One region of the Intrasporangium mesophilum genome, then DNA from elsewhere that is predicted to be linked to it. Evidence: riboswitches for the same ligand, from Rfam matches in the RefSeq annotation. Region 1 holds a riboswitch; each other region holds the start of a gene.
The links. Region 1 has a riboswitch for S-adenosylmethionine ahead of metX (homoserine O-acetyltransferase MetX). Riboswitches for the same ligand answer to the same signal wherever they lie in the genome.
Positions count from the first base shown of each region.

Region 2: another riboswitch for S-adenosylmethionine. It lies ahead of ACYVLP_RS08530 (LLM class flavin-dependent oxidoreductase); the one in region 1 lies ahead of metX (homoserine O-acetyltransferase MetX).
Region 3: another riboswitch for S-adenosylmethionine. It lies ahead of ACYVLP_RS10985 (aminotransferase class V-fold PLP-dependent enzyme); the one in region 1 lies ahead of metX (homoserine O-acetyltransferase MetX).
Region 4: another riboswitch for S-adenosylmethionine. It lies ahead of ACYVLP_RS05820 (putative leader peptide); the one in region 1 lies ahead of metX (homoserine O-acetyltransferase MetX).

Region 1 is NZ_BAAGRF010000029.1:84,419-90,220, reverse strand. It holds gene ACYVLP_RS20350 (EcsC family protein) at 1-6, shown strand, start outside; gene ACYVLP_RS20345 (YkvA family protein) at 56-796, shown strand; gene ACYVLP_RS20340 (DUF4192 family protein) at 887-2,497, shown strand; SAM riboswitch class IV at 2,649-2,763, shown strand; gene metX (homoserine O-acetyltransferase MetX) at 2,781-4,055, shown strand; gene ACYVLP_RS20330 (universal stress protein) at 4,235-4,633, shown strand; gene ACYVLP_RS20325 (RNA polymerase sigma factor) at 4,966-5,802, shown strand, end outside.
Region 2 is NZ_BAAGRF010000009.1:229,787-235,588, reverse strand. It holds gene ACYVLP_RS08545 (MmcQ/YjbR family DNA-binding protein) at 1-348, opposite strand, end outside; gene ACYVLP_RS08540 (Ppx/GppA phosphatase family protein) at 498-1,994, opposite strand; gene ACYVLP_RS08535 (VOC family protein) at 2,137-2,571, opposite strand; SAM riboswitch class IV at 2,824-2,936, shown strand; gene ACYVLP_RS08530 (LLM class flavin-dependent oxidoreductase) at 2,983-3,936, shown strand; gene helR (RNA polymerase recycling motor ATPase HelR) at 3,950-5,802, opposite strand, start outside.
Region 3 is NZ_BAAGRF010000012.1:52,909-58,710, forward strand. It holds gene ACYVLP_RS10980 (endonuclease/exonuclease/phosphatase family protein) at 1-675, shown strand, start outside; gene ACYVLP_RS10985 (aminotransferase class V-fold PLP-dependent enzyme) at 767-2,152, opposite strand; SAM riboswitch class IV at 2,190-2,318, opposite strand; gene ACYVLP_RS10990 (ATP-binding cassette domain-containing protein) at 2,703-5,171, opposite strand; gene ACYVLP_RS10995 (FtsK/SpoIIIE family DNA translocase) at 5,443-5,802, shown strand, end outside.
Region 4 is NZ_BAAGRF010000005.1:12,492-18,293, forward strand. It holds gene ACYVLP_RS05795 (LLM class flavin-dependent oxidoreductase) at 1-42, opposite strand, end outside; gene ACYVLP_RS05800 (ABC transporter permease) at 118-1,029, opposite strand; gene ACYVLP_RS05805 (ABC transporter ATP-binding protein) at 1,029-1,940, opposite strand; gene ACYVLP_RS05810 (ABC transporter substrate-binding protein) at 1,947-2,966, opposite strand; gene ssuE (NADPH-dependent FMN reductase) at 3,023-3,595, opposite strand; gene ACYVLP_RS05820 (putative leader peptide) at 3,883-3,954, opposite strand; SAM riboswitch class IV at 3,986-4,098, opposite strand; gene ACYVLP_RS05825 (LacI family DNA-binding transcriptional regulator) at 4,364-5,407, opposite strand; gene ACYVLP_RS05830 (aldehyde dehydrogenase family protein) at 5,650-5,802, shown strand, end outside.

The sequences.
Region 1 (5,802 bases):
GCATGAGGTCTGGGCTCATGGGAATCCGCTCGCACCGTCGGTCGTTGGGTCGGGCATGAAGACCGCCTCGCGAATCAAGCTGGCAGCGACCGTCGCCTCCGTCGTGCGCGCGTCGACGCGCCCGGGCTCGCCGTCGCTCACCGAGCGCGCGCAGGCCGTGCCCCGCCTCGTGCGAGCGACGGTCGAACGCAGGTATGCCGGCGTGACCCTCGGCAAGCTCGGCCTCGTCGCCGGGGCCGTGGCCTACGTGGCGTCGCCGGTCGACCTGATACCCGAGGCGCTGCTGCCGGTTCTCGGAGCGGCCGACGACGCCGTGGTGATCACGTGGGCGATCAAGGTGTTCTTCGAGGAGACCGACCGCTTCATCGCCTGGGAGATCGGCCAGGGCCTGCATCGCCCCAGGGCCTCGACCCGACGCGGGCTCGCGGCCTGGTCGCGCTACGCATCGCCGGCGGGGTCCGAGGCATCCTCGGCCACGGTCCCCGGCGCCGCGACAGGACCGACCGTCCCGCGGCGAGACCGAGACTTCACCGGGGCGGCGGCGCCCGGACTCGCGGAAGGTGCGGGCACCCGCGGATCCGACTGGGCCCGAGGTGGTCCTCCTGGCGCCGGACGGACGGATGCAGGGGCTGGGCGTGGTTCGACGGGCACGACCGGTGCCACGGCTGGCGCCGGTGCCACAGCTGGCACCGGTGCCAGCGGCGGTCGCTCGGCGCGCACGCGCCTGCCCGAAGGCATGCGCGGAGCGGCCACGGACTACGTCATGGAGTCGGTGCGCAAGCGCCTCGAGCGCTGACTTTCCACATCCCCTCGCGCAGGCGCTGCTTCGTCCACAGGCGTCGTCCGAGGGGCGGCGCGGTGCCGCCCGGGCCGCCAGGCTCGGGGAATGCCGAAGATCTCGTTGTCGGGTGCTGCCGACCTGTTGAGCATCATCCCGTTCCAGCTGGGGTTCCACCCGTCACGGAGCGTCGTGGTCAGCTGCTTCCACGGCAAGCGGATCGGGCTGGTCGCTCGCCTGGACTTACCTCACGACGACCCTCGACAGGGCAGCCTGCAGCAGGCCGTGACCGAGGCGGTGGCCGTGCTCCTGAGCGAGAAGCCGTCAGCTGTGGCGCTTGTCGGCTTCGAGGACGAGGCCGGTGAAGCCAGCCCACTGATCGATGCGCTCAGTGATGCCATCGAGGCGGACCGCGTCATCGTCCGCGAGCGGGTGGTCGTGCGGGATGGCCGCTGGTTCGACCTACTCAGGGGCTGCTGCCCGGAGGAGGGGCATCCCGTGCCTGATCCGAGCGATGTGCCCGCGGTCGCTTCCTTCGTCGCCTTGGGGCACGCCCCGCTCCGCGGTCGCGACGACCTGTGGCAGGTCTTCGGGCCGCTGGACCAGTCCGATGCCCGGCACGAGCCGATCTCGTCCGGGATCGAGCAGTGGCAGCAGCGGTACGTCGAGGCGGGCGGACGGTGCGACCGGCGCGGTCTCCCAGACGGGTCCGGAGCGGTCTCGGGGCAGCCTGACGGTGGCAGGGATGTCGGCCTGGGCGACGGTTCGGACGAGGGCCTTGTTGACGGTTGGGACAACAGCCGGGACGACGAGTCCGTTGACGTTTGGGACGACGTTTGGGACGACGTTTGGGACGACGGGTCCGTTGACAGTTGGGACGACGGCTGGGACGGGTGGGGCGACGGCTGGGACGCCTGGGACGACGCCTGGGACGACGACTGGGGCGACGGCATGGGCGAAGCTCCCTCGGACGATGCCGAGCGTCTCGCTGCCCTCGAGCGACTCGTGAAGGAGACGCTGGAGGCGTGGGCAGGGCTGCTGCGAGGCGACCTCGAGGGCGCCGCCCTCGAGGACCGGCTCCCAACGATCGTCGGACCACTGCGCGACCCCTGGGTGCGCGGGCTGATCCTTGCGTGGCTCAGGTGTGACCCGGCGCTGCTCGACTCGTGGCCCACAGACCCGGCACAGTCTCTTGCTCTCCTCGTCGAGGCCGTCTCGCAGCCCACGTCCCCGATCGACCCGGGCGTTGCCCTGCTCGAGGGGGTGCAGCCCGGGCCGGGTCGCTCGCGCGCTTCCGTCCACGGCCATGAGCCGTCCGCCGGGGTCGGTAGGGTGCGACGCCCACGGCGCGGCAAGCGCAAGCGGGGCCGGCGACAACGCCGGGCGAGGTCCGGGGCAGCCGGCCAGGAGCTGGGGCCGGCCCGCGCGGCGGCACCCAGCACGGGGAGTGACCTCGGCTGGGATGACTGGGGTGCGGCCGCCGCCTCTCAGGCGATCCAGGCGCGGCTCGAAGCGGTCTGTCGCCTGACTCCGGCGCCACACGCGGCGCCGCTGCTTGCCCTGGTCGCGTCATATGCATGGTGGGGTGGCGACGGAGCGCGCGCCGGGATCGCGGCGGATCGGGCCCTCGAGGCCGAGCCTGACCACGCCCTCAGCCTGCTCATCCGCGAGGCCCTGATCTGTGGCTTGCGGGCCCAGACCGCCGTTGAGTCGTCGTGACTCGGCTCGGCGGCCTCGCCCGAGGCCCGCGGAGCCGCACGAGGATGCGCGCTCCGCACGTGTCGCCTGCCCTGGCCGACGACATGGCTTCGAGTCCATGTCGTGGACCGTGAGGTAAACGGCAGGCGGACGCTCGCGTATGGTGGTCCAAGGTCATGAGCACCAGTGACAAGCCCCGGCTCGCTGGTCGGCAACCCTCCTTCGCGGTGGGGTGCCCCGGGTGAGGACCTGGCCACGCCCGTCCCGGGTGTGTGCAAGCGCGAGCACCTAGGAGCAATCCGCCATGACAGTCACCGACCGGCAGCCGGTCCGAACGCGGCGTCCCGCGCGTCAGGTCGCTTCTGCGGGCCCTGACACGGCCGGGGCCGCGACACCTGTGTTGACGGCCCCAGCTGTGGTGCCGGCGGCCGCATCGGCAACCGTGGATGGCGCCGCCAGGCTGGACGGGGCCTGGCGCCAGGGCGACCCGGTCGGGAACCGGCAGTTCGTCGACATCGGTCCCGTCGAGCTCGAGCGCGGGGGAGTGATCCCCGAGGTCCGGATCGCCTACGAGACCTGGGGCACGCTGAACGAGGCGGCCGACAACGTCATCCTTGTCGAGCATGCCCTGACCGGAGACAGTCACGTCGTGGGCGAGGCGGGTGATGGCCATCTCTCACCGGGCTGGTGGAACAGCCTCATCGGTCCCGGGAGGCCCGTCGACCCCGCTCAGTGGTTCGTCGTGGCGGCGAACGTCCTCGGCGGCTGCCAGGGCACGACCGGTCCGTCCAGCACCTCCACCGACGGCCGATCGTGGGGGAGTCGCTTCCCGTACGTCACCGTTCGCGACCAGGTCGCCGCCGAGCGCGCACTGCTCAACACGCTCGGCGTGCACCGGCTCGCGGCCGTGGTCGGCGGCTCGATGGGCGGGATGCGCGCCATCGAGTGGGCGGTGACCTACCCCGACATCGTCGAGCGGTGCATCGTGCTGGCCTCGACGGCATACGCCACGGCCGACCAGATCGCGTGGTGCCAGCCGCAGCTCCTCGCGATCCGCAACGACCCGCACTTCGCCGAAGGCGACTACTACGACTCGCCCCGGCGTCCGGAGGCCGGGCTTGGTCTCGCGCGCCGGATCGCACACATCACCTACCGCACGGAGACCGAGCTGAGCGCGCGCTTCGGCCGTGAGGCACAGCTCGGGGAGGACCCGCTGCGCGCGGGCGACCGGGGCCGCTTCGCGGTCGAGTCCTACCTCGACCACCACGCCGGCAAGCTTGCGCGACGGTTCGACGCCAACTCCTACCTCGTGCTCACCGAGGCGATGAACTCCCACGACGTGGGTCGCGACCGCGGTGGGGTCGCGGCCGCGCTGGCGAGGGTCACGGCTGACTGCACCGTGGTCTCGGTCGACACAGACCGCCTCTACCCGCCGCGGCTCTCGGACGAGCTCCATATGGCCCTGCCCCGGTCTTACCGCAGGCACATCCGGTCCGACTTCGGACACGACGGCTTCCTCATCGAGGAGGAGCAGGTCGGCCGGATCGTCGCCGAGGCCCTTTCCCGGTCGGCTGGCTGACCAGCAGGCGGAGCAGCCCGCTGTTCGGTCGATGAGCGGCCGCCGGAGCGGCCGGCTCCGCGGTCGCTCGCGGGCTGGTCACAGTCACTCTGCGAGCACCGCCGCGCCGCGCGCCGCGGACCCCGATTTCGGGTACGGTTCGAGCACTGGTTGTTTCCGTCCCAAGGAGGTCCGGGGAAGTGGCCATCGTCGTTGGTTATGTCGCAACCAAGGAAGGTCGCGCGGCGCTCAAGCGAGCGGCCGAGGAGTGCGTCCTTCGAGGTACGAAGCTTGTCGTCATCAGCTCCCACCGGGGCGGCAAGGACTTCGACGCCGACGAGGCCAGCATGTTCGAGGGCGAGCTCTCACGCGTTCAGGCGATGCTCGAGGAGCAGGGGCTGCAGCACGAGGTGCGCCAGCTCGTGCGCGGCAACGACCCCGCCGAGGACCTCATCAGCGTCGCTGAGGAGGAGAACGCCGATTTCATCGTCATCGGCCTGCGCCGCCGTAGCCCGGTCGGCAAGCTGATCCTCGGCTCCAACGCCCAGCGCATCCTGCTCGACGCGAGCTGTCCCGTCCTGGCCGTCAAGGCCCTCTGAGCCCTTTCACGACGAGGCCGACCCAGGGCCAAGATCGCGGGAGGGCGCCCTGGGATCGGGTGGTCGAGAACCGTCGTCCAGCCGGTGTTGCGGTCGATCGTCGCCATGTGTGGGCGCGCGGATGCGTCGTGCGTTCGCCCGGATGCCGAACAGCGCTTTATAATGTCGGAGTACCGGAATGCACGAGGCGCGACCGAGAGATCGACTCAGGGATCGACTCCGACTGGCCAAGCTCCCCCGGCACGAACCCCCATTCTCGTTCGTTGTGATGATGCATGCCCGGAGTCGGAGCGATCATCTGACGAGACCCGCGACGAAAGGCGACTGCATCCGTGCCGAAAGCAACAACCGCTGGAGCTCCCAAGACCCTGCCGAAGGTGTTCCAGCACGAGGCGATCATGCAGCTCCTGGTCAAGGGGACCAGCAACGGGACCATCACCGGCACGGAGATCGCGCGCGCCCAGGCCGAGGCCGACCTCGACCTGAAGCAGATGAAGCCGGTACTGACGACGCTCGAGGCACACGACATCGAGATCGTCGTCGACGCGCCGCACTCCAGCACGAAGAAGACCCGCACTGGGACCAAGGGAGGCACAGTGGCCACCGCACGCAGCACCACGGCCGCGGCTACGAAGACCGCGACCAGCCGGACGACCGCACCCACGAAGGCCGCCGCCAAGAAGACCACGGCGAAGGCGACGGCCGCTCCTGCGACCAAGAGCGCGGCCGCGGCTGACGAGGCCGAGGTCAGCAAGACTGCGACCAAGTCGGCAGCGAAGGCAACGCCTGCCGCCAAGAGGGCCGCGACGAACGCCGGCGTCGCCAAGGCGGCCGCCAAGCCCGCGGTCAGGAAGACCGCGGCGAAGAAGGCGGCGACCAAGGCCGCCGCCAAGACCACCGATGCGGTTGACGCGACGGGCGACGCCGAGGACGAGGTCGAGGCCGGCGAGGCCGAGCCTGACGACGCGCCGGACGGTGAGCTCGAGGACGTCGAGGTCACCGACGAGGCGGTAGAGGCGGAGGAGCCCGAGGCGGAGGCAGAGGACCGCGAGGAAGGCGACGACGAGGACCGGCCTGCAGCGAGCGCTCCCGCGGCGGAGGAGTCCGAGGAGTCGGGCTTCGTCATCCGCGACGACGACGAGGACGACGCTCCCGCCCAGCAGGTCGTC
Region 2 (5,802 bases), on a different contig from region 1:
GACGAGCTCGATGATCTCTGACCTCGTGGTCTCATGCAGCCGGCTGCCACGGACGAGCACGGACGGGTGCCCTTCGAAGTGGCTGTTGGTGAAGTAGGGCGTCGACCGGTCCTGAACGAGCGCCTGCTTGTCGGCCTCGTCGGGCACCCAGATGACGATGACGTCGTCCCACCGTTCGCCTGTGTCGGGGTCGAAGGCGTCGGGTCGCGGGGTGCGGAAGAAGACGAACGACTTCCCGCCGACCTGGTAGACGAGATTGCCCTTCTTGCCCTCGACCACTTTGACGAACGGCATCCGCCGAGCGGCGTCATGCACGTCCTCGGCACGAGCGGGTCGGTCGCGAGCCATCACCCAAACCCTATGCGCCTGGACGACGTGTCGAACGGACCACCGGACCGTCGGCCGCCGGTCAGCCACTACCGATCAGCCACCACCGATCAGCCACCACCGATCAGCCACTACCGGTCGGCCACTACCGGTCGGCAAGCACGCGGTGGTCAGGCGAAGCGCTCGAGGAGGACGCCGTGGCGCAGCCCGCGGTCACTCACCGTGAACGAGTCCACGCCGAGCTTGGCCAGGACGGTGCGCACGATGCACGTGCCGGCGAGGATGATGTCCGCGCGCTGCGGCTGCAGGCCGACGACCTCGCGCCGCCCCGCGGCGTCGCGGCTGCGGTAGAGCTCGATCTGCCGGTCGATCTCGGCCCGGTCGAGCACGGTGCCCTGCACCACCTCGGGGTCGTAGTGGGCGAGCCCGTGCTTGACCGCCGCGAGGTTCGTGACGGCACCGCCCATGGCGACGAGCGCGTCGGGCGCGGGCCGTCCGTCGAGGCGCGAGAGGTCGGCCGCGATCGCGTCGAGGGCCTCGTTGAGCACATCGGGTGTGACCGCGCCCGCCAGGCCATAGCGCTCCGTGAACCGCACCGCGCCGACGTCGACGCTGAAGCGCTCGTCGATCTGGTCCCCGTGCCCGAAGGTGAACTGCGAGCTGCCGCCACCGGTGTCGAAGACCACCCGCGACCCTGGTGCCGCACCGATGCCCGACTGCGCACCCAGGTACGCCAGCCGGGTCTCCTCGTCGCCCGAGATGACCTCGACCGTCACCCCACAGCGCTCGCGGACGGCCGCGATGAAGTCCGCGCTGTTCGGGGCGATCCGCAGCCCGGCGGTCCCGACCGCGGCGATGTGCGCGGCCCCGACCGCCCGGGCCTGCTCGGCCATGCCGGCGACGGCCTCCACCGTTCGCGCCATCGGCTCGGGGTTGAGGCGGCCCGTCTCCTGCAGGCCGTCGCCGAGCCGCGTCGTCTCCGCGCGGTCCACGACGGTGCGCCACGCGCCGTCCGCCCCACGCTCGCCGATGTGGAACTTCACCGAGTTCGTGCCCACGTCGATGACGGCATACCGCTCGGTGCCGAAACGGACGAGCCGCCTGAGGCCACTGGCGAAGCTGACGTTCGGCCGCAACGGCAGGCCGAGGTCGCGCACGGCGGCGACGACTCGCTCGGCGTCCTCCGACTCGATGGCAATGGTGCGCGTGGACGCATCCCCCGCACGCACGTCGGTCACCTCCGAGATGCAGCCGCCGATGGTGTACCGCACGCGCCTCTTGTGCACCTCGACCGCGATGAGGTCGGCGTTCGGGACCACCACCTCGCCCATCAGGTCGGCAAGGGTGTACGTGGTGCGAAGCTTGGACGCCGAGGACGAAATGCCAAGCGCCGCAAGCATTTCCTTCACATCGGCCGTGGTCAGCGGGAAGGCCGCCTTCATGACGGGGACCCACTGCTCGAGACCGTCGGCATTCACCTGCACGAGGTGCTTGACGTCCATCAGCTCGTCACGGACCTTGACGGCATCCGTGCCGGTCGAGGACAGCAGGTAGATCTCGTCGCTCTCCTGCACGCGGTCGGGCGTGAGTGAGTCGATGCGCGCCTCAGCGGCCCCGAAACGCTCGCCGAAGCACCGCCACTCCCAGCGGGGGATGATCACGGCCACTGTCTGACCACCTTCGTCGTCGTACGCGTCGCGAGACGAGCGTATTGTGCGTCAGCCCACCCGCGAGGCAACACACCCGGAAGTCGGCAGCTCGCCCCTGTTGCAACTGTGCGGAGATGCAGGTTTCCGGGTGTGTTGCCGGTCAGCCGCCGCCATCCATGACGTTCCTGCCATCGGACAGGACCGGCGAGATGAGCCCGAACACGTTGCCGTCAGGGTCCAGCAGGTAGCCGACACGTCCGATGCCTTCCATGTCCGCGAGGGGAAGCGCCTCTATGCCGCCGAGGTCCAGCCCCTTCTTGAACACGTCGTCGACGTTGCCGTCCACCCCGATCACGATGTCGCACCCCGTGACGGGTGCTCCGGGCTCCGGGGCCGGGCCCTGGCGCTGGGTCAGTCCGCCGTTGATGCCGCTGCCGGGCTCGTTCATCTTCATCGAGCCCTCGCCGGTGTCGATGGACCAGTACGGCATGTCGCCGAACTGACTGAACGTCCAGCCGAGCAGCTGGCCGTAGAAGTCGATGAGCCGCTGCGGCTCTGATGCGTGGATCTCGAAATGCACGACGAGGTTCGCCATGTCTCCTCCCTTTCATCAGTCCAGATCACGCTACGCCGGCAGGCGTCTCACCATGCAAGAAGCCCTTCGACCAATATCCCAGCGAAACGATAGGAATTTGATGGTCGCACAATGGCAGTCCACCCTCTAAATCGCTTGTAACAGAAAGCAATTCGAGCCAACTCGACGATCACGGCGAGCGCTCAGAAGCAGACCAATCCGGGCCAATCCTCGCGTTGACTGGCCTTGAGCGCGCTGCGTAGCGTGGCCGCAGGTCAAGAGCTCCAGCGCCAAGCCCCGGCTCGCTGGGCAGCAACCCTCCTCCGCGGCGGGGTGCTCCGGATGACGACCCGGCTGTCGCCGACCGGCGCCGGCAAGCGTGGACTCGACCCGGGTCCCCAACTGCACCCGCACAGGCAAGGAGACCCCGAAATGCCAGTCGAGTTCCTCGGTGTCGCGTTCCCGGTCGAGCCCGGGAAGACCCACGGAGAGCTGAGCTCACTTGATCTCTACCAGGCCGCTCGCCTTGCCCGCGCTCACGAGGACTACGGGTGGGACAAGGTCCTCGTCGCCGATGACCGCGGATCAGCGGACCCGGCCATGATTGCGGCCTATGTCGGCAGCCAGACCGAGCTGCTCGACATCGTGGTCGCCCACCGGCCGGCAGCGGGTCACCCCCTCGCGGCGGCACGGACCTTCGCGACCCTCGACCACCTCAGCGGCGGCCGCCTCGAGCTGCTCATCGACGACGATGACGTGTCGCCCCAGCATCCTGATGTGGGAGGCTCCACGCCCACGAGCGAGTACCTCACACTCCTCAAGCTTGCGTGGACCAGCTCGGAGCCGTTCAGCTTCGCCGGCCGGCACTATCGCGTCGAAGGCCGAGCGCCAGGCATCAGGCCCGCACAAAGCCCCCGTCCGAGCATCACCGTGCGCAGGACCGGCGGGACACCATCCGAGGCGGCGGCCGCTGCGGCGGATACCGTCGAGCTGCGAGGCGGCGGTCTCCTTCCGACGGCGGCGCAGCTCGACGGTATCCGCGCGGGCGCAGGTGCCGCCGGTCGTGACAGTGCTCGGTTCCAAGTCGCCTTCCGGGCAGTCATCGGGGCGACCGCACGGATCGCCGAGGAGAGGGCTGCAGGCGCCGCCGGCACGACCCTCGCAGGCGACGCCCGACAAGGCCGGACTCAGCTCGTCGGGACGCCTGACACGGTCGCGACCACCCTGCTCGCCTACTACGACCTCGGCGTCAGGGTCTTCTCGGTGCAGGGCCTCGACACCCGCACGGACGCAGTCGACTTCGGCCGTCACGTGATCCCCCTCGTCCGCGCAGAGGTGTCCCGACGCGAAGGCCGGGCGACGGGACCCGCGCACGTGGTGGCGTGAGCTGCGCGATGCGTCAGGTGCTCGTCAGGATCGCCAGCTGCTGGGTCGCCCGGGTCATGGAGACGTAGCGGTCGACCGCCCCTTCGATGCCGGTGCCGAACGACTCAGGGTCGACCAGCACGACCAGGTCGAACTCCAGACCCTTGGCCAGCTCCGGGGTCAGCGACCGCACTCGTGATGTCGCGGCGAACGTGGAATCGCCTATGACACAAGCGACTCCCTCGCCATGGGTGGCGAGCCAGGCGTCGAGGAGCTGGTCCCGGTCGGCGGTAGAGGCGTGCACCACGGGCGCTCGGCCGTCGCGGATCGAGGTCGGCACATTGGCGTCCGGGATGGCTGCACGGATCACCGGCTCGGCCTCGGCCATCACCTCCGTGGGCGTCCGGTAGTTGATGGTCAGCGACGCGAGCGTGTGGCGGTCGAGGCCGATCCGACCGAGGCGCTCCCCCCAGGTCTCGGTGAAGCCGTGCCGCGCCTGGGCGCGGTCGCCGACGATGGTGAGGCTGCGTGACGGGCACCGGAGCAGCAGCATCTGCCACTCGGCATCGGTGAGCTCCTGGGCCTCGTCCACGACGATGTGGGCGAATGGCCCTGTCAGCCGGTCGAGCTCGCCGTTGTCGAGTCCCGACTCGTCGACCAGTGCGTCCGCGAGGTCCTGCCCGCGCAGCATCGACATCACGTGCATCTCCGAGTCGTCGGACGCGATGAGGTCGTCCACCACCCGCGCCATCTGCTCGCGCTCGGCCGACACGACAGCGTCGCGACGGGTCTTGCGGCCAGAGGCCTCTGCGTCGCCGAGCCGCTGACGCGCGGCGTCGAGCAGCGGCAGGTCGGAGACCGTCCACGCCTGCGCGTCCCCGCGCTGAAGCGTGCGGACCTCCTCGACGGTCAGCCACGGGGCACAGCGGCGCAGATAGGCCGGCACCGTCCACAGGTCGCCGACGAGGTCGGTCGCCTCGAGCATCGGCCACGCCCGGTTGAGCGCGGTCACCAGCTCCCGGTTCTGGCGCAGCGAGGCGCGCATCCGCTCCGGCGTGCGGTCGTCATGGTCCTCGTCGTGGTTCTCGTCGCGGTCCTCGTCATGGTCCTCTTCGTGGTCCTCGTCATCGAACTCGTCGTCGTGCCTGTCGGCGATGATCGAGACGAGCTCGTCCCAGATCTGGTCGCGCGCCTCGTTGTGCGGGGTGCCCGGTTCCACAGCCCGGAAGGCCTGCGCCCAGTCGTCGGCGCTGATCCACACCTGCGCCCAGGGCGTCTCGACGGTCATCCCTTCGGTGGGCGGCTCCTCGTAGAGCAGCACAGCCGGCTCGATCGCCGTCACCATGGCGGCCGACGACTTCAGGCGCGCGACCTCCGGGTCCGTCTCGGCGCTCGCGGTCGCCCCCTCGGGGACGAGGTCGCGCAGCGTGCAGGTCAGAACGCCTTCCTCACCGAGGCTGGGCAGGACGTCGGACACGTAGGCGAGGTACGGCTCGTGCGGGCCGACGAAGAGGACGCCGCCGCGCCGGTGCCCCAGGCGCGGGTCGGAGTAGAGCAGGTATGCCGTCCGGTGCAGTGCGACGACCGTCTTGCCGGTGCCGGGCCCTCCGTCCACGACGAGCGGGCCGCGCGAGCCCGCACGGATGATGGCGTCCTGGTCGGCCTGGATCGTGCTAAGCACGTCGCGCATCCGGGACGTGCGAGACCCGCCGAGGCTGGCGATGAAGGCGGACTGGTCATCGAGTGCGGCGTGGTGGTCCACCCCGTCCGGGGCGAACACCTCGTCCCAGAAGTCGTTGACCCTTCCGCGGGCCCAGCGGTACCGGCGACGGCTCGTCAGGCCCATCGGGTTGGCGTGGGTCGCACCGAAGAACGGCTCCGCGGCCG
Region 3 (5,802 bases), on a different contig from region 1:
GCGAACCTGCGCTTCGGGCAGGCGAACCCGCTGCAGCTGATGGACGCCGTGCGCTACCACAGCGTCGACGTGCTCGTGCTCACGGAGGCCACGCCGGACGCCATCCAGGGTCTCGACGACGACGGCGCGACCGCTTACTTCACGCAGCGGGTCGGAACGCCTCGGGCGGACACCTACACCGGCACGATGATCCTCTCGCGCTACCCGCTGAGCCTGCGCAGCGCCGGGACCGACCCTGCCGTCGAGGCGACGCCGAGCGCGCAGCCCGAGGTCGACGTGACTGTCGCCGAAGGCCGGGTGCGCCTCAAGGTGGCGCACCCGATGGCTCCGCTGCGCGGCGCGACGGACCAGTGGCACGCCGGCCTGCAGCGCCTCGACGCCTGGAAGGACGCGCAGCAGGGCAGCGAGCCGGTGCTCATCGCCGGTGACTTCAACGCGGCCTTCGGCCATCCGGTCTTCCGTGACCTCGCGACCGGGCTGATGGACGCCCAGCGGGAGGCTGGTCAGGGCTGGGTGCGCACCTGGCCCTACTCCGACAGCCGTATGCCGCCCTACGTCCAGATCGACCACGTGCTGAGCCGGGGGCTCACCCTCGTCGACGCCGGTGAGATTGCGTACAACCGGGCCGACCACGCGGCCGTGTGGGCGAGCTACGCCCTCCGGAAAGCCGGCTGACCGCCGCCGGGGGGCCGCGCCGTCCCGAACTGGTCGAGTGAGCGCGTCGTCCCACGCCTCCCACGTTGCCGAGGACGCGCTGGTCCGCGCCTCACCAGGGCCGGTCGACCTCGATGTCGCGCGGGTCGTCGCCGTCGAGCACCCAGCCCGCCTCGGTGTGCGACCAGGACGAGACCGGGCCCTGCTCGACCAGCCGGCGGACCGCCGTGACGAGGCGCTCGACGCCCTCCGCCGTGCTGCCCAGCCCGATGCTGGCGCGGACGGCGGTAGCCGGCTGCTCGCCCCAGGGGTCGTCGAGGAGCTCATCGACGAGCAGGTGCGCGCAGAACTTGCCGTCACGCACACCGATCCCGTGCTCGACGGAGAGCACCTGCGACACGAGGGAGGAGTCGAAGCCGTCGACGGTGAAGGCCACGACGCCGACCCGGTCGTGCTCATCATCGAAGATGTGGAGCACCTCGACGCCGGGCACGTCCTCCAGGCCGTCCCGCAGGCGTGACAGGAGCTGCTCCTCGTGAGCCTCGATCGCGGCTCGGTGTTGGCGGATCGTCGCGCACGCCGCGGCGAGGGCGATGGCACCGATGACGTTCGGGCTGCCGCCCTCATGGCGGGCCGGGCCGACCGCCCACGTCGTGCCCTCCTCGGTGACGGCACGGGTGGCGCCCCCGCCGAACAGGTACGGCGTGCCGGCGTCGAGCCAGTCGGACCGGCCCGCGAGGACGCCGGCGCCGTAGGGGGCGTACGTCTTGTGGCCGGAGAACGCGACGTAGTCGGCATCCCAGGCGGCGAGGTCGATGGTGCGGTGCGCGGACAGCTGCGCGGCATCGACGGCGATGCGTGCCCCGTGGTCGTGGGCGAGCCGCGCGAACCGCTCGACGGGCCAGACCTCGCCGGTCACGTTGGACGCGGCCGCGATGACCACGAGCCGGTGACGCGATGGGTGCTCCGAGAGTGCCTCGTCGAGCAGCGCGTGGGCGTCCTCGACCGACTCCGGGACCGGAAGCCGGACCGTGCGGAAGCGGCCCCACGGAAGCAGCGTCGAGTGGTGCTCGGTCCCGAAGACGAACACGGTCGTGCGGCCCGGCAGGGCCCTGGACAGCACCGACCAGGAGTCCGTGGTCGTGCGGGTGAAGACGACGATGTCGTCCGCTCGGGCCCCGACGAACTCGGCCACCTCGGAGCGGGCCTGCTCGTACCACGCGCTCGTCAGGCGGGAGGCGAACCCGGCGCCGCGGTGGACGGAGGAGTACGTCTCCAGCGCCCGGTCGACCGCAGCCTTGACCTCGGTCAGGGCCGGGGTCGAGGCGGCGTGGTCGAGGTTGGCGTAGGTGACCTCGCCCCTCAGGGTGGGGACGCGCAGGCCGGCGCCGACGACGCTCGGCAGCGTGTTCGCCTCCGGCACGACGTGCAGGGCCCGCGTGCGCACGACCGGCGCCGGCGCGCCGCCACAGAGTGCGGTGGTAGGGAGAACGGACATGAGACTGCTCCTGGGTCTGAGGGACCCACCGGATGCAGGCCCGCGCTTGCCGGCCCTCGCATGTCACGAACACCACGAGGAACGGCCAGGTCGTCACCCGGAGCACCCCACCGCGGAGGAGGGTTGCTGGCCAGCGAGCCGGGGCTTGTCGCTGACACTCTTGACCTGGCACGACGATAGGGGGCCCGCCGGAGGCCTGTCCACCCGTCGGTCCGGAGGTGTCGCCATCTGAGACACCGTGCCGCCCCGCGTCGTGCTCTCCTGTCGAGCGCTCCTGTCGCGCCCTCCTGTCCCGCCCTCCTGTCGCCCTGTCCGTCGCGCGTCTGGCCGGCGGACTCCACCCTCACGTCCAGTGAGCAGCTCGTCCCTCTGGCCACTCTGGCCACTCGGTTCGACGGGGCTGCTGGGACTGAGCGCTCACTCGACCTGCGTTGAGGTCGGGGCGTGTGTGTGGTCGTGTGGCTGGTGGGACTGGGCGCTCACTCGACGAGAGGCGGGGGTGGGAAGGACGTCGCGCTCCACGGTCGCGTGGCCTCCCGCCGGGGTGAGGTCACCCCCCGACGTATGCCGCGAGGTGCTCGCCCGTGAGCGTGCCCTGCGACGCCACGAGCTCGGCGGGAGAACCCTCGAAGACGACCCGGCCGCCGTCGTGGCCAGCGCCCGGGCCGAGGTCGATGACCCAGTCGGCATGCGCCATGACGGCCTGGTGGTGCTCGATGACGATGACGGACTTGCCGGAGTCGACCAGCCGGTCGAGGAGCCCGAGCAGCTGCTCGACGTCGGCCAGGTGCAGACCGCTCGTCGGCTCGTCGAGCACGTAGACGTCGCCCTTCTCGGCCATCTGCGTCGCCAGCTTGAGCCGCTGACGCTCGCCGCCGGACAGCGTGGTGAGGGGCTGGCCGAGGCTGAGGTAACCCAGCCCGACGTCGTCCAACCGGCGCAGGATCTGGTGCGCCGGAGGGATCTTGGCCTCGCTGTCGGCGAAGAACTCGACGGCCTCGGCGACGGGCATGGCCAGGACCTCGCTGATGTCCTTGCCGCCGAAGGTGTACTCGAGCACCTGGGCCTGGAACCGCTTGCCTCCGCACTCCTCGCACACGACGGCGACTCCGGCCATCATCGCCAGGTCGGTGTAGATCACCCCGGCGCCGTTGCACGTCGGGCACGCGCCCTCGGAGTTGGCGCTGAACAGCGCCGGCTTGACCCCGTTGGCCTTGGCGAAGGCCTTCCGGATCGGCTCGAGCAGCCCGGTGTACGTGGCGGGATTGCTGCGGCGAGATCCGCGGATCGCTCCCTGGTCGACGACCACCACGCCGTCGCGGCCCGCAACCGAGCCGCGCACCAGCGAGCTCTTGCCGGAGCCCGCCACGCCGGTGATGACGACAAGCACGCCGAGCGGAAGGTCGACGTCGACGTCCCGCAGGTTGTGCGTGCTCGCGCCGCGCACCTCGAGGGCTCCGGACGAGGTCCGGACGGACGGCTTGAGCCTGGCGCGGTCGTCGAGGTGTCGCCCGGTGATCGTGTCGCTCCCGCGAAGCCCGTCGACGGTCCCCTCGAAGACCACCTCGCCGCCGGCCGTGCCCGCGCCGGGCCCGAGGTCGACGACGTGGTCGGCGATGGCGATGGCCTCGGGCTTGTGCTCCACCACGAGCACCGTGTTGCCCTTGTCGCGCAGCTGCAGCAGCAGGCCGTTCATGCGCTGGATGTCATGGGGGTGCAGGCCGATCGTCGGCTCGTCGAAGACATACGTGACGTCGGTGAGCGAGGACCCCAGGTGCCGGATCATCTTGGTGCGCTGGGCTTCTCCGCCGGACAGCGTGCCCGACGAACGATCGAGGCTGAGGTAGCCCAGACCCATCTCGACGAACGACTCGAGGGCGTCACGAAGCGCGGTCAGCAGCGGGGCCACTGACGGCTCCTGCAGTGCGCGCACCCAGTCGGCGAGGTCGCTGATCTGCATGGCGCACGCGTCGGCGATGCTGATGCCCGCGATCTTCGAGGACCGGGCCGCCTTGCTCAGGCGGGTTCCCTCGCACTCGGGACAGGTCGTGAAGGTCACCGCCCGCTCGACGAAGGCGCGGATGTGCGGCTGGAGCGAGTCGACGTCCTTGGACAGCATCGACTTCTGGATCTTCGGGACGAGCCCCTCGTAGGTGAGGTTGATCCCCTCGACCTTGATCTTGGTCGGCTCCTTGTAGAGCAGGTCGTGCAGCTCCCTCTTGGTGTACTTGCGGATCGGCTTGTCCGGGTCGAAGAAGCCGCTGCCGCGGAAGATGCGGCCGTACCAGCCGTCCATGCTGTAGCCCGGGATCGTCAGGGCGCCCTCGTTGAGCGACCTGGACTCGTCGTAGAGCGCGGTCAGGTCGAAGTCCGTCACGTTGCCCATGCCCTCGCAGCGGGGACACATGCCGCCGGTGATGCTGAAGCTGCGCCGCTCCTTCGTCGTCGAGCCGCCCCGCTCGATGGTGACCGCTCCGGCCCCGGAGATCGAGGCGACGTTGAACGAGTAGGCCTGCGGCGACCCGATGTGGGGCTTTCCGAGACGGCTGAACAGGATCCGGAGCATGGCGTTCGCGTCGGTGACGGTTCCGACGGTGGAGCGAGGGTTGGACCCCATCCGTTCCTGGTCCACGATGATCGCCGTCGTCAGCCCGTCGAGCACGTCGACGTCGGGCCGGGACAGGGTCGGCATGAACCCCTGGACGAAAGCGCTGTAGGTCTCGTTGATCATCCGCTGGGACTCAGCGGCGATCGTGTCGAACACGAGCGAGCTCTTCCCGGACCCGGATACGCCCGTGAACGCCGTCAAGCGCCGCTTGGGGATCTCGATGCTGATGTCCTTGAGGTTGTTCTCGCGTGCGCCGTGGACGCGGATCAGGTCATGGCTGTCGGCGACGTGCGCCGTCCCCGACCGCGCTGCGCCCTCAGCCGGCGAGCCGTCGGCCGCCTTCGCGCCGTCCGCGGCCGCGCTCGCCTTCTTCCGTGTCGCCGAGGTGCCGGTCCTCGTGGCGGTGCTCATCGTGTCTCCCTCTCGTCGGCGGGCCCCGGTCGGGCGCGAACAGTCATCCGTCCACCGGCCCAGACGCGCTCGGCGCAGGGCCGTGCTGCTGCGGACCCAACGCTACGTCGGTGCCGGCGCGCGGGCGGATGTCCTGACTGGATCACGCTAGCCGCACGCCCGGAGCATGGCTTCTCGATTCCTGACCGTCTGCTCGGGCCACATGGTCCGTTCCGCCCGTGTTGCGCGTGTGACGCGTGAGTTCAGAGGGGCGCTGGCGTACCGTGCAACCATGGCGACACGTCCGTCCAGCAGCCAGCGACAGAGCTCGGGCGCCGCGACCCGCGCGAAGGGGTCGGGCAGCGGCGCGTCCTCGCGCCCGCCCGCTGCTCGGTCGTCGCGCCCCGCCCAGCGCAAGCCGGCCGCCCGCAAGCCCGCTGGCAAGGCGAAGGACGGCGGACTGCCGTTCCCGTTCAACGCGGTCCGCAACACGTGGATGGGTGTCTCGCACCTCGCTGGTGGGGCCGTGCGTCGGGTGGGACACAGTGCAGCCGAGCTCGAGCCGGAGCACCGTCGCGACGGCCTCGGCTTCGCGTTCATCGCGCTCGCCATCCTCGTCGCCGCGCGCGAGTGGTGGAACGTCTCGGGCGTC
Region 4 (5,802 bases), on a different contig from region 1:
GTTGAGGTGCAGCTTGCGCTCGGGTGCGGACGGTGCGGACATGGGGATGCCTTCCTGCGTGGTGGGTGTGGGTGGGAGGTATGCCGCATGCCCGGGGCCGGCGGCATACCTCGTCGGTCAGCGGGTGGGCGCGAAAGTGCGCCAGCGGGAGAAGTGCGCCTCCAGGCGGACCAGGCCGGAGTTCACCACGAGGCCGAGCAGGGAGACCGTGAGGATGCCGGCATACATCTGGGGGATGAGGAAGCTGCTCTGGGCGTTGACGATCTGGAAGCCGAGACCGGCCTTCGCTCCGACCATCTCGGCAGCGATGAGCACGAGGATCGAGGCCGTGCCACCCATGCGGATGCCGGTGAAGATCGTCGGGACCGCGGACGGCAGGATCACCTTCTGGAAGAGGCGGACCTGCGAGAGGCCGAGCGAGCGCGCGGCCCGGATGAGCAGCGGGTCCACCGTCGTGGCGCCGGCGATGGTGTTGAGCAGCACCGGGAAGAAGCTCGCGTAGGCCACGATCGTGACCTTCGATGTCTCGCCGATGCCCAGGAGCAGGACGAACACCGGCAGGAGCGCGAGCGCCGCGGTGTTGCGGAAGAGCTCGAGCAGGGGCGTGAGGAAGGACGCGAGACCGCGGTACCACGACAGGACGAGGCCCAGGGCGATCCCGGCGACGACCGCGATCGAGAAGCCGAGCACCGAGCGGCTGAGGCTGGCGGTCAGGTCGTCGCCGAGCTCGCCGCTCGCGATGAGCTCGCGCAGCGCCGCGAGCACCTCGTGGAGCGGCGGCAGGAAGACCCGGGTGCTGTCGCTGAGGAGGGTTTGCGGCACGACCTCCCAGATCGCGAGGAACAGGACGATCGCGGCCGACCGCCAGGCGGCGGTTCTGACGATCCGGAGGACCTTCTCGAACGCTGCCTTGTCACCCGGGTCGCGGGCTGTTGACGCGGTCGGGGCCGTGTCGGGTGCAGGTGTCTCCTCCGCTGCCGGGGAGACCTGGGGGGTGGGGCGCTCGGTGATGGTGGTTGTGGTGGTCATCAGGCTGCCCTTTCCGTGCCGTCGGGCTGGATCTTCTGGTGGCCGGCGTGCTGGGCCCGGGCGACCTCGTCGTGCAGGAGCTCCCACACCTGGTGCCGGTAGGCGACGAACTCGGGGGTCGAGCGCAGGTCGCCGGCCCCGGGGGTGCGGTCGCCGAGGTGGACATCGACCAGGGCCTTGAGGCGTCCGGGCCGCGCGCTCAGCACCGCGATCCGCTGCCCGAGGTAGACCGCTTCCTCGATGCCGTGGGTGATGAACACCGCGGTGGTGCCGGTGGTGCGCCAGATGCGGAGCAGCTCGTCCTGTAGCTGCTCGCGGGTCTGGGCGTCGAGGGCCGCGAAGGGCTCGTCCATGAGCAGGATCCCGGGCTCGTAGGCGAGGCTGCGTGCGATGGCGACGCGCTGCTTCATGCCTCCGGAGAGCTCGTGGGGGTAACGCTCCTCGAAGCCGCCGAGACCGACGAGCGCGAGGTACTCCCGAGCTCGCTCGAGCCGCTCCTTCTTCCCGAGGCCCTGCTTGGCGAACTGCCGCGCCTCGAGCCCGAACGCCACGTTGCCGATTGCCGTGCGCCACGGAAACAGGGCGTACTGCTGGAACACGATCCCGCGGTCCAGGCCGGGGCCGGTGACGGGGTGTCCGTCGACGAGCACCTCTCCGGCCGTGGGCTGGCTCAGCCCGCCGAGGATGTCGAGAAGGGTCGTCTTGCCCGAGCCGCTCGGGCCCACGAGGGTGAGGAACTCGCCGGCGCGCACGTCGAGCGTGACGTCGTCGAGCGCCCGGAGGACGTGGCCGGCGGGGTCGCCCGCGGTGGGGCGGACCTGGAACTCCTTGGTCACGGCGCGCAGTGAGATGCGCGGGGTCTGCGGGTCCGGGGGTGCGTTGGTCTTCGTGTCGGTCAGTGTGTCGGGCATAGCCGGTCACCCCTCCTTGGCGAGCCCGTTGAGCTCGTTGGTGTAGTAGGAGGCGGGGTCCAGCGGCTTGCCGCCCAGGAAGCCCTTCTCCTCGAGCCAGCTGCCCCAACGGCTGAAGTCCGCATCGCTGACGATGCCGCGCTCGGTGACGCCGACGCTCTTCCAGTACTTCAGGTTGTCCGTCTTCTCGTTGCGGCCGCGCTTGTCGATGATTGAGGTGAACCGGGCGATGACCTGCTCACGTGGCGTGGTGCGCTCCCACTCGATGGCCTTGGCCACGCCCGTGACGAAGTCCCTGGCGGCCTCGGGGTTGCTCTTGATGAAGTCGTTCCGCAGGACGTACTGGCCGCCGTTGAAGGCACCGAAGAGCTCGTAGTCGCTGAACAGGCGACGCAGCCCACCGTCGGCGATGGCGCGGTCCTGGAGTATGCCGCCCAGCGCGCCGACATCGACCTGGTCGCGGCGGATGGCCTGCTCGGTGTCGTTCGGTGGCACCACGACCAGCTGGACCTGCTTGATCTCGTCCGGCGTGAGGCCGTTCTTCTTCAGGTAGGTGTTGATGACCGCCTCGCTGTGCGCGCCGAGCGTGTTGACCGCGATCTTCTTGCCGATCAGATCGCGGGGGGCCTTGATCGGGCCGTCGGCCTTGACGTAGAAGCCGTTGAACGTCTTGGCGTCCTCGCCGTAGTAGTTGATGACGGCCTTGACCGGGGCGCCGGCGCTGATCAGCTTGACGACCGCCCCGGCGAAGGCGCCGCCGAAGTCGGTCTGGTCGGTCGCGGCGGACTGGATATCCTGCGGGCCGCTGATCGTGTTGCCCACCCACTTCAGCTTGACGACCTTGAAGTAGCCGAGGTCGGCGGCGAGCTCGGGCAACGACACCGCGTTGGCGCTGCCCTGGTAGCGCAGGGTCACCGCGCCGGCCGTGTCCGTCTCGGCTCCGGCGGCGGTCGAGCATGCGGCCGCGAGAGAGGTGACCAGCAAGGCCACCGGCAGGGCAACAGTGCGCGAGATGAGGTGCGTCATGGTTTGTTCCTTCTCTGGGGGTGCGGGGGTGCGGGGCGGAGGCGGGGGAGCGGTCGTCAGGCGACGGCAGTGCGCTCGATGTGGGCACCGAGTGCCTGGTGACGCGCGATGGCGGCGAGGAACCCGTGGGTGACGTCGCGCAGCGGGGTCGCCGCCGCCTCGTCGAGCACGGGCGAGCCGTCGTCGGCCCAGGTGACCTGGGAGGACAGGACGAACCAGCCGGGCGTGACGGTGGTGGCGCCGAGGCTGGTCAGAACCGGCCGCAGCGCGTAGTCGATGGCGAGCACGTGGGCCGCGGTCCCGCCGGTGGCAACTGGCAGGACGACCTTGTCGCGGAGCGCGAACTGCGGGAGCAGGTCGAGGAAGGTCTTCAGCAGGCCGGCGTATGCCGCCTTGTAGACGGGCGTGGACACCACGACCGCGTCGGCGTTCGCGATGACCGCGACGGCGGCCGCCACGGCGGGATCGTCGGCGCGGCCGAGCAGCAGGGGCTCCGCCGGCAGGTCGCGTAGCACGAGGCGCGTGACCTGGTGGCCGTGGCTGGTGACCCGCGCGCTGACGTCGGCGAGGACCGCTTCGGTGCGCGATACCTCGGACGGGCTGCTGGAGATGGTGGCGATGCGTGCCATGGGAGACCCTTCGACGGGTGTGGTGGTGTGCGGGCAGTGGTGCGGAAGTGGTGCAGGCGGGGCGGGCAGAGCGAAGGCCGCATGCCGAGCGGGGCATGGCCGAGCAGGGCACGGCCGAGCAGGGCACGGCTGCAGCGAGTCCCGGCAGGGCCGAAGCCGACGTCGCAGGGCCCAGGAGGCACCGCGTTGCTGCGGGGAACGACGACGGTCAGCTGACGGGGCGGTCAGGTGACCGAAGCGTCAGGTGGCGGGGCCGCGGCCGGCGGACAGCGGCATACCTCGTGGTCTCAGGCGCGACAGAGGGCGCTGGCGACGCGCTGCAGGTCGACGTGGCGCCGACCGGTCAGGCGGAGGTTCATGAGCCGTCCTCTTGGACCGAGGCTCTGGTGAGCCTCGCGCTTGCGGCCACCGGTTGGTGGCCACCGGGTCGTCACCCGGAGCACCCCACCGCGAGGGAGGGTTGCTGTCCAGCGAGCCGGGGCTTGGCACTGGATCTCGTGACCTGTCGACGACAGTAGCGGGCTCGCCGCATTTCCTACTAGTTCTCTAGGGAATGTCTCTCATGACGAGACGCCGGTCTCGGGGCCTCCGCCCCGAGTGAGGCTCCGAGCCCCGGCCTGGGGCAGTACAGAACGGGTGGCGAGCACACCAGACCCGTCCTGCAGGCAGTCGCGATGAGCGGCACCCGGAGGGGTTCGCCATCGTCCCTGTCGTCCGCCGAGAGCCGACTGCGGAAGCCAGCCACGCATCCGCCGATCTGGGATGCGGTCAGCGGACGCTCGAGTGCATGGGATGGGAGGGGATGTTGTGGGGCGTGATGACATTGATCTGTGACGGGATGGACTCGATCGGCCCGTCGACAGCCCCGTTGGCTTGCATGATCACGTGACAGGCGCGGCGCATGTCCTGTCGCAGGTCGTGGTGCAGCACGGCGGTGATCTGCCGGTTCTGGATCAGCGACAGGTTGTCACGGTCCAGGTCGTGAGCGATGAAGACCCGGCACCTCCGTTCGACGACCTCGAAGGCGTCCAGGATCGCCCGGTTTCCTCCGCCGATCGAGTAGACCGCGGTGACGTCGGGGTGTTCACGAAGCAGGGAGATGGTCTGGTCCCGGACCGCCGTGTCGATGCCGTCGGTATCGGTGGCCTCATACAGCCTTCGGCCTCCTGTTCGCTCCCGCATGGCCGCTCGGAAACCCATCTCGCGTTCCTCCTCACCGCGGAACGCGGTACGGCTCAACGCGATCAGGATCGCGTCCTCGCCCGTTGGGAGCAACTGGTCCATGAGGTAGGCCGCGGTCGCGCCTGCCGCCCGGTTGTCTATGCCCACGTACGCCACGCGCTGACTCAGCGGGATGTCGGTGACGAGGGTGACCACCGGAATCCCGGTGTCATGCAGCCTGTTGATCGCGTCGCTGACTTCGGGCTCGTCGGGTGCCTTGAGGATGACCCCCATCGAGCCGCGGCGCCCGATGTCGTCGAGAGTTCTCACCAGCTCCCGCGGCCGCGCCTTCTCGCGGAAGTCAAATCGCGACCGGACGACTGCCGGTCGCAGCATGGGCAGCTCGAGCTCCAGTGCTGACTTGACGGCGGCCGAGAACCGGTCGGGAGTCTGCATGACGACATCGACAATGAAGGTGCGGCCGCTGAGACGGAGCTGGCTGCGCTGCCTGTCAAGATCGCTGATCGCCTGTGCGACGTTGGCCGCCGTGCTCGGACGGACCCCGGGTCGCTTGTTCAGCACGCGGTCCACGGTGGCCTCGCTCAGTCCGGACTGGCGGGCGATCTCGCGGATCGGATAGGGGTGGCCCATGACCTCAGTCTGATGGGTCTGTGATGGATTCACAAGGGCCAGGCTAGTCTCCGCGTCAACGCGTGGAGACCGCAGTTCGGTTGCCAGTGCTAGAGATTAGAGATCCATGATGATGGGCTTTTGATGGATTTCGTTTCTTGACCGGCGCACCCCACGACCGTCACGCTGATGGAACTGGACCGCCGCCTGAGCGAGTGAATCGCCCGGTAGTCCGCCTTCGATGTCGATGGACGGAGTTCACGGTGAAGCTGTTGGTTGGTGGCCAGTGGGGCGACGCTGCTTCGGGCCGTCGGGAGGATGTGACGTCGCCCTTCGATGGGTCGGTGGTCGGGTCCGTGCCGGTGGCTGGCGTCGAGGATGTCGACACGGCCCTGGCCGCGGCGGCGGAGGGGGCA